2 regions of the Modestobacter sp. SYSU DS0657 genome follow, and region 2 is predicted to be linked to the other one. Evidence: predicted binding sites of a transcription regulator. Region 2 holds the regulator's gene; the other holds the start of a gene.
The links. Region 2 encodes LexA, which represses DNA repair genes until DNA is damaged. Its sites were predicted from a motif close to TCGAACANNTGTTCGA; they were not measured.
Positions count from the first base shown of each region.

Region 1: ACI79A_RS05675 (DUF222 domain-containing protein) is a predicted target of LexA. The motif match lies at 6,553-6,568, and genes of this name have one in related genera.

Region 1 covers NZ_JBJHAG010000005.1:155,087-163,478, reverse strand. Annotated here, with positions in the region: gene glgX (glycogen debranching protein GlgX) at 1-445, shown strand, start outside; gene treY (malto-oligosyltrehalose synthase) at 442-2,781, shown strand; gene ACI79A_RS05690 (transglycosylase family protein) at 3,250-3,822, shown strand; gene treZ (malto-oligosyltrehalose trehalohydrolase) at 3,956-5,710, shown strand; gene ACI79A_RS05680 (dihydrofolate reductase family protein) at 5,713-6,423, shown strand; gene ACI79A_RS05675 (DUF222 domain-containing protein) at 6,572-8,185, shown strand.
Region 2 covers NZ_JBJHAG010000009.1:11,600-19,991, reverse strand. Annotated here, with positions in the region: gene ACI79A_RS07800 (vitamin B12-dependent ribonucleotide reductase) at 1-333, opposite strand, end outside; gene nrdR (transcriptional regulator NrdR) at 495-1,004, opposite strand; gene ACI79A_RS07790 (LysM peptidoglycan-binding domain-containing protein) at 1,317-1,859, opposite strand; gene lexA (transcriptional repressor LexA) at 2,107-2,922, shown strand; gene ACI79A_RS07780 (hypothetical protein) at 2,967-4,031, opposite strand; gene ACI79A_RS07775 (phosphatase PAP2 family protein) at 4,003-4,740, opposite strand; gene hflX (GTPase HflX) at 4,906-6,390, opposite strand; gene ACI79A_RS07765 (helix-turn-helix domain-containing protein) at 6,473-7,003, opposite strand; gene ACI79A_RS07760 (MFS transporter) at 7,069-8,391, shown strand.

The DNA.
Region 1 (8,392 bases), on a different contig from region 2:
GGAGTTCACCAAGCTGGTCACCCGGCTGCGCACCGACCACCCCACGTTCCGCCGTCGGCGGTTCTTCCACGGGCGCCCGGTGCCGTGGGAGGAGACCGACCCGCAGCAGGACATCGCCTGGCTGGGGGCCGACGGCGAGCCGATGGACGACGCCGACTGGTCCGACGGCTCCGCCAAGTCGCTGGCGATGTACCTCAACGGCCACGGCATCCGGGAGATGGACGACCGCGGCGAGTACGTCAGCGACGACCACTTCTACCTGGCGTTCAACGCCTCGCACGAGGCGATCGAGTTCACCCTGCCCGGCGTCGACTACGCGGAGGAGTGGACGCTCGTCGTCGACACCGCCGAGCTGGGCGAGGTCGAGCCGGTCGCGGTGAAGGCCGGCGGGAAGGTCACCCTGCGGCCGCGGTCGACGGTCGTGCTGCAGGCGGCCGCGTCGTGACGTCGCCGTCCACCGGCGAGCGCCGGGACGTGCCCTCGAGCACCTACCGGCTGCAGGTGACCGCCGACTTCACGCTGGACGACGCGGCGTCGGTGGCCGGCTACCTGGCCGACCTCGGGGTGAGCCACGCCTACTCGTCCCCGCTGCTGCGGTCGGCGGCGGGCAGCACGCACGGCTACGACACCACCGACCACGCGCACGTCGACGAGCCACGCGGCGGCCGCGAGGGCCTGGACCGGTTCGTGGCCCGCCTGCACGAGCACGGCCTCGGGCTGGTGCTGGACCTCGTGCCCAACCACATGGGCGTCTCCGACGCGCACGAGTCCGGCTGGTGGTGGGACCTGCTGAAGCACGGGCGGGGGTCCGCGCACGCCGACGCCTTCGACGTCGACTGGGACTTCGGCGGCGGACGGGTGCGCATCCCGGTGCTGGGCAGTGCGGACGACGTGACGCAGCTGCAGCTGGTCGAGGTCGACGGCGAGCTGGAGCTGCACTACTACGACAACCGCTTCCCGGTGGCGCCGGGCACGGGTCGGGCCGGGGACGACCCGGCCGCGGTGCACGACCGGCAGCACTACGAGCTGGTCGACTGGCGCCGCGCCGACGACCAGCTCAACTACCGGCGGTTCTTCGCGATCAACACCCTCGCCGGGCTGCGGGTGGAGGACCCGGAGGTCTTCCGGGCCACCCACGCGCTGATCGTGGAGCTGGTGGAGGACGGATCGGTCGACGCGCTGCGGATCGACCACCCCGACGGCCTCGCCGACCCCAAGGGCTACCTGGACTCCCTGGCCGCGGCGACCGGTGACCGGTGGACCGTGGTGGAGAAGATCCTCGAACCCGGTGAGGAGCTGCCGGGCAGCTGGAGGACGGCCGGGACGACGGGCTACGACGCGCTCACCGAGGTGGACGGGGTGCTGGTCGACCCGGCCGGCGAGCCCGCGTTCACCGCGCTGGACACCGAGCTGGCCGGGCACCGGGTCGACTACGCGCAGCTCGTGCACGACTGCAAGCGCGAGGTCACCGACGGGATGCTCGGCTCGGAGGTGGCCCGGCTCCAGCGGATCGTCGGCGACCTGCCGGGCATGCCGCCCGAGCAGGTGACGGAAGGGCTGGCCGAGCTGCTGGCCTCCTTCCCGGTGTACCGCAGCTACCTGCCCGACGGCCGGGAGCACCTGGACGAGACGGTCGCCGCGGTCAAGCTGCGGCGGCCCGACCTGGCCGCCGCCGTCGACGCGCTGCACCCGCTGCTCGGGTCGGCCGGCACCGAGCTGGCCACCCGCTTCGAGCAGACCTCCGGTCCGGTCATGGCCAAGGGCGTGGAGGACAGCGCCTACTACCGGTGGGCGCGGTTCGTGGCGCTCAACGAGGTGGGTGGCGACCCGGCGCGGTTCGGCAGCTCGGTCGCGGAGTTCCACGCGGCGCAGCAGCACCGGCAGCAGGTCAAGCCGGCGTCGATGACCACGCTGTCCACGCACGACACCAAGCGCAGCGAGGACGTCCGCGCCCGGCTGGCGGTGCTGGCCGAGATCCCGACCGAGTGGGCCGGCCTGGTGCGCGGCTGGCTGGGCCGGCACCCGCTGGCCGACCGGTCGCTGGCGCACCTGGTGTGGCAGAACCTGGTCGGCGCCTGGCCGCTCTCCCGCGAACGGGCGCACGGCTACGTGGAGAAGGCGGCGCGCGAGGCCGGCACCTCGACCACCTGGACCAACCCGGTGCAGGAGTTCGAGGACCAGCTGCACGCGCTGGTCGACGCCGCGTTCGACGACGCGACCACGCACGCGGAGATCGAGCGGTTCGTGGCCCGGATCGCGCCGTTCGGCTGGTCGAACTCGCTGTCGCAGAAGCTGCTGCAGCTGACCGTCCCCGGCCTCCCGGACGTGTACCAGGGCACCGAGCTCTGGGACTTCTCCCTGGTCGACCCGGACAACCGCCGTCCGGTCGACTACGACCTGCGGCGCCGGCTGCTGACCCGGCTCGACGAGGGGTGGGTGCCGCCGGTCGACGAGGAGGGCGCCGCGAAGCTGCTGGTCGTCTCCCGCACCCTGCGCCACCGGCGGGAGCACCCGGACGCCTTCGCCGGGTACACCCCGGTGCAGGTGACCGGGGCCGCGGCCGACCACGCCGTCGCCTTCGACCGCGGTGGTGCGGTGACCGTGGCGACCCGCCGGCCGGTGCGCCTGGCCGAGTCCGGCTGGGGCGACACCGGGCTGGCGCTGCCCACCGGTGCGTGGCGCGACCTGTTCACCGGCGCCCGCCTGGTCTCCGACGCCGGCGGCGTCGGGGTCGAGCAGCTGCTCTCCCGGCTGCCGGTGGCCCTGCTGGTCCGCGACTGACGACGGGCCCCCTCGCCCCCACCGCTCGCGCACTCGCGGCGGGCCCCGGCACCGGGGCGGGGGGGCGCGGCGGCGTGTCCGAGCGAGCGACCATGAACCTCCACGTACCGGATCTCAACCGTCCGTGCACGGTCGTCGACGCGCGGTGAGCAGGGCCTGGCCTGTCGCCGATGAGCCTGCGGGACAGCCGACAGGCACCTAGCGTCGGTCGAGTGCCCGGGCGTTCCCGGCCGGGCACGGCACCGGACCGCCCAGCCCCGTCCGCCGGTGACCTCAACCGAACCCCAGGACGGGGGCGGGGGACCCATCTCCGGCGCGACCGCGCGACCGTGCGCGCGCCTCGGGGTGAAGCCGTTCCGCACGTCCGACGCCCGGCTCCCGAGCCGGGGCGCCGGCCCGTGCGCGCGGCCGGGCACCGATCGCCCGAACCCGACAGCTCACCTCGCAGGCGGCGATCGGAGGATCCCCATGCCCGAATCCACCCGTACCCGCCGACTGGTCCGCCGCGGCGCCCTCACCACCGGTGCCGCCGCCCTGGCGGTCGGCGCCTTCGCCGCCCCGGCGTCCGCCGCGCCGCAGCACGACTGGAGCGGTGTCGCCCAGTGCGAGTCCGGCGGCGACTGGAGCATCAACACCGGCAACGGTTACTACGGCGGCCTGCAGTTCTTCCAGCCCACCTGGGAGGGCTACGGCGGCCTGGAGTTCGCGCCGCGCGCCGACCTGGCGTCCCCGGCGCAGCAGATCACCGTCGCCGAGCGGGTGCTCGACGGCCAGGGCGTCGGCGCGTGGCCGGTCTGCGGGCGGCACCTGACGGAGGGGACGACGCCCGTCGCCGCCGCTCCGGCACCGGCCCCCGCCCCGGCCCCCGCGCCCGCTCCCGCTCCCGCGGCGACCGGCGGCAGCTACACGGTCGCGCCGGGCGACACGCTCGGGACGATCGCGGCCGCGCACGGCACCAGCTGGCAGCAGCTGTTCGACCAGAACCGCGGCGTCGTCAGCAACCCGCACCTGATCTACGTCGGCCAGGTCCTGTCCGTCTGATCGACCGGCCGGGTGGTCGGGGCACTGGCCCCGGCCACCCGGCTCCGGCGGGTGTCGCGCGGCACGGTTGACCGGCCGCCGGGCGGGCATGATCGGGCAGCCACCCCCGTCCCGCCGTCCAGGAGGCCCCCGCATGCCCGAGCCCGTCGAGTTCTCCGTCTGGGCCCCGCTGCCCGAGCGGGTGCGCCTGCAGGTCGACGGCCAGGTGCACGACATGCAGCGCGACGACGAGGGCTGGTGGCGGGCCACCGTGCCCGCGGAGCCCGAGAGCGACTACGGCTTCCTGCTTGACGACAACGAGACGCCCCGCCCCGACCCGCGCTCCCGCCGCCAGCCCGACGGCGTGCACGGGCTGTCCCGCCGCTTCGACCCCGCCACGTACTCGTGGGGCGACGCCGCCTGGACCGGCCGGCCGCTCGCCGGGGGCGTCGTCTACGAGATGCACGTCGGCACGTTCACCCCCGAGGGGACGCTGGACGCCGCGATCGACCGGCTCGGCCACCTGGTCGACCTCGGCGTCGACTTCGTCGAGGTGCTGCCGGTCAACGCCTTCAACGGCACCCACAACTGGGGTTACGACGGCGTCGCCTGGTACGCCGTGCAGGAGACCTACGGCGGCCCGGCCGCCTACCAGCGGTTCGTCGACGCCTGCCACCAGCGCGGCCTGGGCGTGATCCAGGACGTCGTCTACAACCACCTCGGCCCGTCGGGGAACTACCTGCCCGAGTTCATGCCGATCTTCAGCGAGGGCGGGGCGAACACCTGGGGCAACTCGGTCAACCTGTCCGGCCCCGACTCCGACGAGGTGCGCCGTTACATCCTCGACAACGTGCAGATGTGGCTGCGCGACATGCACGTCGACGGGCTCCGGCTGGACGCCGTGCACGCGCTGGTCGACGAGCGCGCCACCCACGTGCTGGAGGAGATGGCGATCGAGACCGAGAAGCTGTCGGTCGCGCTCGGCCGCCCGCTGACGCTGATCGCCGAGAGCGACCTCAACGACCCCCGGCTGGTCACCCCCCGGGTGGCCGGCGGCACCGGCATCGACGCGCAGTGGAGCGACGACTTCCACCACTCGCTGCACACCCAGCTGACCGGTGAGGCGCAGGGCTACTACGCCGACTTCGCCGACGCCGGCCTCGAGGGCCTGGCCCGGGTGCTCACCGGCGCCTACTTCCACGCCGGCGACTGGTCCAGCTTCCGCCGCCGCCACCACGGCCGGCCGGTCGACACCACCCAGCTGCCGGGCTGGAAGTTCCTCGGGTACCTGCAGGACCACGACCAGATCGGCAACCGCGCCGTCGGTGACCGGATCTCGGCCTCCCTCTCCCCCGGCCTGCTCGCCGTCGGCGCCACCCTGGTGCTGACCAGCCCGTTCACGCCGATGCTGTTCATGGGTGAGGAGTGGGGCGCCTCGACGCCGTGGCAGTTCTTCACCAGCCACCCCGAGCCGGAGCTGGGCAAGGCGACCGCCGAGGGCCGGATCGGTGAGTTCGCCGCGCACGGGTGGGACGCCGCCGTCGTCCCCGACCCGCAGGACCCGGAGACCTTCACCCGGTCCAAGCTCGACTGGTCCGAGCTGGCGCAGGAGCCGCACGCCACCCTGCTGGCCACCCACAAGACGCTGCTGGCGCTGCGCAAGCAGCACCCCGAGCTGCTCGACCCCGACCTGTCCACGACGGGCGTCACCTGGGACGACGACGAGCGCTGGGTGGTCGTCGAGCGCGGGTCGCTGCGCGTGGTGGCCAACCTGTCGGGTGAGCAGCGGCGGATCGAGCTGGACGCGGCGGCCGGTGACGTGCTGTTCAGCACCGGCGAGGCGCCGGGGCTGGACGGTGCCACCGTGACCGTGCCCGCCGAGAGCGCGGCCGTGCTCAGCACCCGCTGACGGTGCACGAGCTCCCCCGCGACCCCGCCGGCCTGGCCGACGCCTACCGGGTCGCGCCGGGCCGGCACCTGCGGGTCGACTTCATCGCCTCGCTGGACGGCGCGATCAGCGTCGACGGGCGCAGCGGACCGCTGGGCTCCGACGGCGACCGCCGGGTGTTCCGCACCCTGCGGGCACTGTCCGACGCCGTGCTCGTCGGGGCCGGGACGGCGGCGGCCGAGGGGTACCACCCGGTGCTCCCGGACTCCGCCGTCGGCCGGCTGCGCACGTCCCTGGGGCGCGAGGCGGTGATGCCGGTGGTGGTCGTGTCGCGGCGGGCATCGCTGCGGCCGGACGACCAGCTGGTGACCGATGCCGTCGTGCCCACCGTGCTGGTCACCTGCGCGGCGGCCGACCGTGGGCGGCGGGAGGCGCTGTCCGCTGCCGGGGTCGAGGTGCTCGTCTGCGGTGACGACGACGTCGACCTGCCCGCAGCGCTGGACGCCCTGGTCGCACGGGGGCTGGAGCAGCTGGTCTGCGAGGGCGGGCCGGCGCTGGTGCAGGCGGCGCTGACCGCGGACGTGGTCGACGAGCTGGACCTGTCGATCTCCCCGCTGCTGGTCGGCGGCGGGCCCGGGCTCGTGCCCGCCGCGCTCGCCACCCCGCTGCGGGCCGAGCTACTCCAGGCGCTCACCGAGGACGGCGTCCTCTTCAGCCGCTACGCGCTGCGCTGATCTCGCGGCCAGCCGCCGCAGGTGGCGCGACCCTGCGTCCGCCGAGCCCCATCCTGGTGCGGATCAACGGTCGGACGGCGGCGCCACGGTGCGACCACCGCTTGACCGACCTGCCGGAACTGTCGCACCTCGAACGTATGTTCGGGTCATGTCGCGGAGGCGTGGTTCGAGCGTGGTCGAGGGGCTGGTGGTGGACTGGACTCTCGAGCACCCCGTCGAGCCCTCCCGGCTGCCCGCTGCCTGGCTGACCGACGAGGAGCTGGCCGAGGAGCTGCAGCGGGTGCAGCGGCGCCGCGCGCAGGACACCGCGCACGAGGCGGAGCTGATCCTGGCCTTGGCCGCTGATCGTCCCGGGTCGGCGGATCCGGCACCGGACCACCCGGGTGCCCGCCGGGCGGGCTGGACGGCGCAGCCGGGCGAGGGTGAGATCAGCGAGTTCTTCACCGCCGAGCTGGCCACGGTGCTCAACGTGGGGCGGGGGACGGCGGCGATCCGACTCACCCGGGCGCTGGTGTGGCGGGACAAGCTCCCGGCCACCTTCGCCGCGCTGCGGGCCGGGGAGCTGGACGAGCGGCGGGCGCAGCAGCTCGCCGACGCGCTGAAGTCCACTCCCGCCGAGGTGGCGGGGCGGGTAGAGGAGGCGCTGCTCCACGAGGCGGCCGACTTGTCGGTGTCGGCGATGAAGAAGCGTGCCACCGAACTTGTGCTGCAACTGGACGCCGACGCCGCGGAAGAGGCGCGGGCCGAGGCGGAGAAGAGCGCTGACGTGCACGTGTACCCGTCCGCCTCGGATGGGCGGGCGGTACTGGCGGTGGACCTGCCCGCCGGTCAGGCCGCCCAGGCCCACGACCTGTTCGACCAGCTGGCCCGGATGCTCGAGGCCGACGGGGACCCCCGGCCCATCGGTCAGCTGCGCACCCTCGTGGCCGCGGCGCTGATCCTCCGCCCCGCCGACCACGGCCTGCCGCTGGTGGCCGCGAACCTGACGATCACCGCCGCCTTGGAGGCGCTGGAGGGCGGGGTCACCCCGGGTGAGGTGAACGGGTTGCCGATCACCGCCGCCCACCTGCGCGACCTCCTGGCCCGGGTCGGCGCCCTCGGCCTCACCGCACCCGACGGCGGCACGCTCAGCTACGCGATCACCGGCCTCGACGGCGGCGAACTGCTCGCCACCGTGACGCCGGCCGAACTCGCCCGGCTCGCGAAGCGCGGCTGCCCCGACCACCCCGACAACAGCACCGGCGGTGAACGCGACAACGACGAACGCGACGGCGACGGCAGCGGGCCGTGCAGCTGTCCGGTGCTCGGGCCGCCGCCACCCACCGAGCGCTACGAGCCCACGCCCCGCCAGCGTTCCTTCGTGACCACCCGCGACCGCCGCTGCCGGTTCCCCGGCTGCGGCCAACGCGTGGGCTGGGCCGACCTCGACCACGTCGTCCCCCACGCCTGCGGCGGCGCCACCGACTGCACCAACCTCTGCTGCCTGTGCCGCAGCCACCACCGGCTCAAGACCTTCGCCCCCGGCTGGCACTTCGCCATGACCCCCGACGGCACCCTCACCGTCACCACCCCGAGCGGGGTCACCCGCACCACCCGACCACCCGGCCTCCGACCAAGGGAACCCGAGCCACCCGGCGCGCGACCACCCGATTCGGCCCCCGTGCAGGGTCCCGACGACGCGAGCTCGCCAGTGGCCGGGGGCACGGGGGTCCTTCAGCCGCCACCGCGATCGCAACCGGCCGACGAACCGCCGCCCTTCTGAGCCGCAGGTCGGTGCCGCCATGTCGCCACCGCGCCATGTCGCCACCACGCCATGTCGACGTGGCGCCATGTCGACGTGGCGCCATGTCGACGTGGCGCCATGTCGACGTGGCGCCATGTCGACGTGGCGCGCGCGGCCAGCTGCTCCGCCGTCAGGGACGGGAGGTCATCGCCGGCTCGACGGCGACTCAGCGGGGTGGCCGGTGTC
Region 2 (8,392 bases):
ACCGTAGGTGAGCACGACGCGGTCGATCAGCTGGCGGAGGCTCGTCTCGCGCTGGGGGCTGCCGACCGCGCCACGGAAGTACTTGGTGGTGACGATGTTGGTGGCGTTGATGCTCCACTCGGCCGGGAACTCGACGCCGCGCTGCTCGAAGTTGATCGAGCCGTCCCGCCAGTTGGTCATGACGACGTCGCGGCGCTCCCAGACCACCTCGTCGTAGGGGTGCACACCGGCAGTGGTGAAGACGCGCTTGACCTTCAGGCCCTTGCCCCGGGTGGGCGCCTTCGGGCTGCGACGGGTCCGGGTGGTGGCGAGGCGGTCGGCTGTCTCGGTCATCGTGCGAGGGCTCCCTGGTGTTCGTGCTCTGGCGTCGAGCTGAGCGGCGGTGCGGGCGGAGCGGCTGGGGAAGCCGGCGGGTGCCGGAGCCGGGTGGTGCGGTGCGGTCTCCTCGTCGAGACCTGTGTAGTCGGGGGGTGTGACAGTTCGGGGCGGCGCCCTCAGGACCCGGCGGCCGCGCCTGGCGGCCCGTCCTCGGTGGCAGGTGCCCCACCGGCTCGGGCGCGCACGGCGGCCCGCAGCTCGGCGATCTCCTTCTCGAAGTCCGCAGCGGAGCTGAAGCTCCGGTAGACGCTGGCGAAGCGGAGGTAGGCGACCTCGTCCAGGTCGCGCAGCGGGCCCAGGATCGCCAGACCGACCTCGTGGCTGGGGATCTCGGCACACCCGGTGGCGCGGACGGCGTCCTCGACCTGCTGGGCCAGCAGCGCGAGCTGGTGCTCGTCGACCGGACGGCCCTGGCAGGCGCGGCGGACACCGGCGACCACCTTCGCGCGGGTGAACGGCTCGCTCACGCCGCTGCGCTTCACGACGGCGAGGACCGCCTCCTCGACGGTGGTGAACCGCCGCCCGCAGCCGGGGCACGAACGCCGCCGCCGGGTGGTCGCGCCCTCGTCGGTCTCGCGCGAGTCGATGACGCGACTGTCGGGGTTGTGGCAGAAGGGGCAACGCACTGCCGGTCCACCTCCTCCCGAGGTGTCGCGACCGGGATCACCGCGGTGCTGTGACACCGTGGGACACCGGCCCGTGGACCGCTCCTGTGGACTGCTCCGGGGACATCCGGTGGATGGCCCGGGGAGAACGTGTGGAGCGGCTGTGGACGACTTACATCCGTGTAAGCACTAGATGTTGTGGTGGAACCGTACGGCCACCCCTACAGGTGTGCAAGCCCTGTCGTGCGTGTCGTGTTCCGCAGCTGACCCGCCCGCCGCTCGCGCACCCATCCGTCACAGCCCGGGCCCCGGCGACGGGCCCGCCGCACCTCATCAGGGCAGCTCGAGCACCTGACCGGGCTGCAGCACGACGTCCTGGAGGTCGTTGCGATCGAGGATCGCGTCGACCACCGCGCGCCGGTCCTCGTCCGGCGCCAGGTCGCCGGCGATCGACCAGAGCGTGTCGCCGGGCTGGACCACCACCGTGCCGGCGCCGGCCAACTGCAGCGCGGGCTCCCCGTCGGCGACCACCGCGAGCGTGCCCACCGCCACCCCCAGGCCGACCGCCACCGACAGCGCCGCCACCGCGCGCCGGCCGCGGCGGGTGAGTCGCAGCGGCAGCTCCGCCCACTCCCCGGCCGACGGGCACGGAGCGACGGCTCGGGGCGGGCCGCAGTCGCCACCGCGGACGGGCCGCGCGACCGCGCCCCCCGGTGAGGACATCGGCCGCCCACCAGGACGCACCTGCGAGCGGCGGGCCGGGCGGGGCCCGACCCGGCCAGCGGACCCCGCCCGGGCGGTCGGCGCCGGCGAGACCAGCCGGAGCGGCGGGCGGAGCGGGGCGACGGTGGTGTCCGGGTACTCGGCGATGACCATCGGTGCACTCCTCACAGCAGGCACCCTCGGGTGCGACCTCGAACGCCTGTTCGATTCGAACGTCTGTGCGATGTCTACCGCACGGCACCGACAGGAGTGCACCGACACGGCGCGTGTTCGAACACGTGTTTGAACACCCGCCGTCGAGCCGCTACCGTGCGCAGGGAGACCACGACGGCGTCCCACCCCGCCCCGGCAGGCGGGATGCCACCGGGCAGCTGCGCGCGCAGCCGGACGAGGAGGACACATGGCGGTCGACGGCCGGACGGCGGACGAGCGCAAGGGGTCGAGCCGACGCAGGCGCCCGGCCGGGCAGGCGGCGGAGCCCGCAGCGGACACCGGGGGTGCGGCCGTGCGCGAGTTCCCCGACCGCGGCGAGGCCGGCGACGGGCTCACCCAGCGCCAGCGCCGGGTGCTGGAGGTCATCCGCGACTCCATCGAACGCCGGGGCTACCCGCCCTCGGTCCGCGAGATCGGCGAGGCCGTCGGCCTCTCCTCCGCCTCCTCGGTCGCCCACCAGCTCTCGGTGCTCCAGCGCAAGGGCTGGCTGCGCCGCGACCCCAACCGGCCGCGCGCACTGGACGTCCGGCTGCCGGGCGAGCAGGGCGTGACCGCCGGTGCCGACGCCTCGGCGGATGTGCTCGCCGCCGCCGGTGCGGGCAGTGGCGTCGACGAGGCGGGCGCCCCGGCACCCACCTACGTGCCCTTGGTGGGCCGCATCGCCGCCGGTGGCCCGGTGCTGGCGGAGCAGGCCGTCGAAGACGTCTTCCCGCTGCCGCGCGAACTGGTCGGCGAGGGCACGCTGTTCATGCTCAAGGTGACCGGTGACTCGATGGTCGAGGCCGCGATCTGCGACGGCGACTGGGTGGTGGTCCGCCAGCAGCCCACCGCCGAGAACGGCGAGATCGTCGCGGCGATGATCGACGGCGAGGCGACCGTGAAGACCTACAAGCGCCGCGACGGGCACGTGTGGCTGCTGCCGCACAACCCGGCCTACGCGCCGATCCCCGGCGACGACGCCACCGTCCTCGGCCGGGTCGTGACCGTGCTGCGCCGGGTCTGACGCCACCGTCGGCCGCCGGCCGGGTCATTCCCGCCGGCGGCCGGTCACTCCCGCCGGCGGCGGATCTTCCCGCCGATCCAGACGAACACGGTAGCCACCCCGGCCGCGATGATGCCGGCCGTCACCGGGGCGACGCCGGGAGCCGCGGTCACCAGCTCCCCGGTCGGTCCCGCACTGGGAGCCGGATCGATCGGGGTGCTCGTAGCCTGCTCAGCCGGCACCGGAACCAGGGTCACCGGCGCCGGCAGCCCCTCGCTGGTGACCAGCAGGTCGCGGTTGTTCGCCGCGAAGGTGATCGCCTCACCCTGCGGCGAGTCGGGGAGGGCGATCCGGCCCGGCGCGCCGGACAGCGCGCCGGGCACGTCGGAACCGGTCAGCGTCCAGACGTAGGCGTCGGTGTAGGTGCGCAGGGCGATGCGCTGCCCGTCCGCCGACACCGCGCCCCCGGTCACCAGCAGCTGCCCCGCGCGGCCGACCGGCCCGCCCGGCGTGCCGGTCAGGGTGAGGCCCAGCCCGACCACCCGGGTCATCGGCACCGTGGCCCCGTCGGCCAGCGGCGCATCCGGGCGGTACACGCCGGAGGCGCCGAGCACCTCCTTGGTCACCAGGTACGGCGTGCCGTCAGGCGCCAGCAGCAGTGCCTCGGCGTCGTGCGCCCCGTCCGGGTAGGTGAGCCGGGTGAGCGTGGTGCTGCCGTCGGGGCGCAGCCCGATCAGCGCGACGGTCTCCCGGGCGGCGTTGTTGTCCCCGATGTCGGCCAGCCAGACCGTGCCGTCCGCGGCCAGGGCGAGGTCCTCGGGGTCGTACGGGTCGACGCTCCCCGACCGCACCTCCGCGACGGCGCAGGAGGTGTCGAGGACGTAGACCTCCGCCCGGTCACCACCGTCGTTCATCGCCAGGAGCGTCTCCCCGGCGCTGGCCAGGCCGGAGATCTCCGGCAGCCGCGGGTCGGTGATGGTGCAGCGCGTGCTCGGCGCGGCTTCCTCGGCGAGCGCCGCCGATGGCGGCAGGACCGCGAGCAGGACCGCCGCGGGCAGGGCGAGGAGCGCCCCGTCCGCCAGGCAACGGCGGCCGGCGCGGCTACGCGTGCGGCCGGCCCACTCTGGCACGGACCCAGCGTGACACCACGACTGCGTCGAGTGCGTGAACCACGCCCAAGAGCACGATGCCGACGGCCGCTCCCACCACTGCATCGGTGACCCAGTGGAAGTTCAGCGCCACCATGGCCACTCCGGTGGCCACCGGCCCCAGCACGCTGAGCAGCCAGGCCGCCCGCTGCAGGCGGGGCTGCAGGCCGTACTGGACCACCTGCCAGCGGGCCACGCCCCACATCAGCACGGCGTTCGCCACGTGCCCGGACGGGAAGCTCTCCCCGCCCCGGTGGAAGTACGAGCCCGGATAGGCCGGGGCGGTGCGGCCGGTGCCCCACTTGAAGGCGTAGACCGCTGCCGTCAGCAGCGCGAGGGCCAGCAGCACGCGCACCAGCGGGGCCACCGTGCGCTGCCGCCAGAAGAGCCAGCCGACCAGACCGAACAGGACCAGCAGGATGGTGACCCGTCCGCCGGTCTGGGTGAACGCCCACACCGGCCAGTAGGCGGCGGAGTCGCGCAGCCCCCAGGAGCCGACCTGCTCGGAGACCGCCACGTCGAGCCGTTCCAGCCGGCCACCGGCGAGGAGGTCCACGGTGATGCCGGCCGCGACGAGCGCGGAGACCAGCGCCAGCCACCAGGGGGGCCGGCCGATGCTGACCACCCGCGGGGCTCGGGACGCGGGGTCACCGGCGGCGCTGCCGCTCACGCGCACCGCTCCGCTCGCCACGACGTCACGGTACCGGCACCGTGACCTCTCCGTGACCATCTCGGGACAGCACTGCGCGGCGCGACCGGACGAGGTCGCGCCGCGCAGTGGTCGAGCTGGCCACCGGCCCCGGCCGGCGAGTCCGCCGCCCGGGCACCCAGGCGGACGGCGCCACCGGCCGGGCGGTCAGGCGCCGGCGACGGGAGTGGTGAACTCGTCGAGCGCCGCGGCCAGGCCGTCGTCGACCCGTGCGCTGAGCCGGGTGCCGTCGGCCTCGTGCCGCTCCTCGAGCACCTCGCCGTCCCGGTGCACCCGGGCGACCAGGTCACCCCGGTCGTAGGGCAGAAGGACGTCGACGTCGACGTGCGGGTGCGGCAGCCGGGCGGCGACGACGTCGCGCAGCGCCTCGATCCCCTCACCGGTGCGCGCGGATACCCAGGCCGCCCCGGGCAGGGCCTGGCGCAGCGTGAGGACGTCCTCCTCGCTCATCGCGTCGACCTTGTTCACGACGATGAGCTCGGGCACCGCCGAGGCGTCGATCTCGGAGAGCACGGTGTGCACCGCGTTGATCTGCCCGATCGGGTCGGGGTCGGAGCCGTCGACGACGTGCAGCAGCAGGTCGGCGCCGGCCACCTCCTCCAGCGTCGAACGGAACGCGTCGACGAGCTGGTGCGGCAGGTGCCGAACGAACCCCACGGTGTCGGTGAGGGTGTACTCGCGCCCCTCCGGCGTCTGCGCGCGGCGGACCGTCGGGTCCAGCGTCGCGAACAGCGCGTCCTGCACCAGCACCCCGGCGTCGGTGAGCCGGTTGAGCAGGCTGGACTTGCCGGCGTTGGTGTACCCGGCGATCGCCACGCTCGGGACGGCGTTGCGCGACCGGCTCGAGCGCTGGGTCGCGCGCGCCGTCGCCATGCCGGCGATCTCCTTGCGCAGCTTGCTCACCCGCGCGCGGATCCGACGGCGGTCGGTCTCGATCTTCGTCTCACCGGGACCACGGGTACCGATGCCGCCACCGCCGGCGACGCGGCCACCGGCCTGCCGGCTCATCGACTCACCCCAGCCGCGCAGCCGCGGGATCATGTACTGCATCTGGGCGAGCTCGACCTGTGCCTTGCCCTCCCGGCTGGTGGCGTGCTGGGCGAAGATGTCCAGGATCAGCGCGGTCCGGTCGACCACCTTGACCTTGAGCACCTTCTCCAGCTGGTTGAGCTGGCCGGGGGTGAGCTCGCCGTCGAACACCACGGTGTCGGCGCCGGTGGCGGCGACGATGTCGCGGATCTCGGTGGCCTTGCCCGAGCCGACGTAGGTGGCCGGGTCGGGCTTGTCGCGGCGCTGGACCAGGGCCTCCAGCACCTCGGAGCCGGCCGTCTCGGCCAGCGCGGCGAGCTCGGCCAGCGAGCGCTGCGCGTCGACCGCGGTGCCCTCGGTCCAGACGCCCACCAGCACGACGCGCTCCAGGCGCAGCTGGCGGTACTCGACCTCGGTGACGTCGGTGAGCTCGGTGGAGAGACCGGCCACCCGCCGCAGGGCGCCGCGCTCCTCGAGCGCGTAGGAGCCGGTGGTGTCGTCCGGCTCGTCCCAGGCCCCGGCCGGTGCCGGGCGGGTGGTGGCGGGAGCGGTCGGAGCGCGGTCCTCGGCAGCGAGGGCGTCGCGGTCAGCAGCGGTGGTCATCGGGTCCAGCGTGGCACGCCCCTCGGTGCGGGGCGAGTGAGTTGTCGTCATCGACTGTGTCGTCATCGCCCGGTACAACACCTCAGGGCTCCGGATGCATCCCGAGGTAGACCGACCACCGCTCCCCCGCCGGGTCCGCCGGCCGGCGGGCGTACTCGTCCAGCAGCCCGTACAGCCGGCTGCGGAACTCCGCCGCCGAATCCGGGTCCAGCTGCAGCCCCAGCCGGGTGCTCTCCAGGTGCTCCTCGCCCACGGCGGCGACCTCCTGGAGGAAGGCCGCAAGCACCACGTCCGACCCCGGCGGCGCCGCGCCCGCGCCGTCCATCAACCAGCTCCTCCCGGTGGCCCGGTAGGGCACCTCCCGGGCGCCCCGGTTGCCGCGCCGCACCGGCTCGGCGCTGAGGAAGCCGGTGTCGACCAGGGTGCGCACGTGGTGCAGCACGGTGGCCGGGTTGCGGCCCAGCCGGGCCGCGATCTCCTTGTTCGTCAGCGCCTCGTGCAGGCAGAGCCGCAGGATCCGCAACCGGACGGCGGAGGCCAGCGCGCGGGCCTCGGCGTCGGTGGCCGGACGGCGCTCCCCGGAGATCCGCGCCGACTGCTCCCGCTCGCTCATCCGGCCAGCGTAGGACGTCGACCGCAGTGATTGACATCTCCCGATCACTGCCCCAGGCTCGCCCGGTGACCAGTGACCGCAGCCTGCTGAGGCACGCCGACTTCCGCAGGTTGTGGGCCGCGGAGACCGTCAGCCAGGTCGGCACCCAGGTCACCCTCCTCGCCCTGCCGGTGCTGGCGGTCTCGCTGCTGGACGCGACGCCGCTGCAGATGGGGTTCCTCACCGCGCTGGAGACCGCGGCCTTCCTGCTCATCGGCCTCCCCGCCGGCGCCTGGGTGGACCGGTGGCGGCGCAGGCGGGTGCTGGTGACCGCCGACCTGGTGCGGGCGGGAGTGCTGGGCACGCTGCCGCTGGCGTACCTGCTCGACGTGCTCTCCCTGGGCCAGCTGTTCGTCGTCGCCGCCCTCACCGGCACGGCCACGGTCTTCTTCGACGTCGCCTACCAGAGCTACCTGCCCGCACTCGTCGACCGCGACCAGCTCGTCGACGGCAACGGCAAGCTGGAGGCCAGCCGCGCGGTGGCCCAGGTCGCCGGGCCGGGTGTCACCGGAGTGCTGCTGCGGGTGATGGGCGCCCCGCTGCTGGTCGCGCTGGACGCGGCGTCGTTCCTGGTCTCGGCGCTCTTCCTGAGCCGCATCCGCCGGCCCGACGTGGTGCCCGACCAGGCCGGCCGCCGGTCGCTGCGCGCCGAGATCGGCGAGGGGCTGCGCTTCGTCGTCCGGCAGCCACTGCTGCGCCGGATCGTGGCCTGCACGGCGACGTCGAACCTCTTCTCCTCGATCACGACGACGCTGCTGGTGCTCTACGCACTGCGCGAGCTCGACCTGTCGGAGAGCACCCTGGGCCTGGTCTTCTCCGCCGGCGCGGTGGGCGGCCTGGTCGGCGCGGCGACCGCGGCGCGCTTCGCCCGGCGGGTGGGCGAGGGCCGGGCCATCCCGTTGTCGGTGCTGGCGATGCTGCCGTTCACCGCGCTCACCCCGCTGGCCGCCCTCGGGGCGCCCCTGGTGCTGCTGACGCTCGGCCAGCTGGGCTTCAGCTGGTCGGTCGTCGCCTACAACGTGACCCAGGTGAGCTTCCGGCAGCGGCTCTGCCCGCCGGTACTGCTCGGCCGGATGAACGCCTCCGTGCGGTTCATCGTGTTCGGCACCATGCCGCTGGGCGGCCTGCTCGGTGGCGCGCTCGGGACCTGGCTGGGGGTGCTGCCGACGCTGTGGATCGCGGCGGCCGGGCAGGTGCTCGCCGCCGGCTGGGTGGTGGCCAGCCCGCTGCTGCACCTGCGGGACCTCCCCGACGGGCACGACCGCACCGCCACCGGGTCCGTCGACGCCACCGCTCTCCCCGAGGCCCGGACGCCGACCGCGGGCGCCGACCCCGGACGGGCCGGCTGAG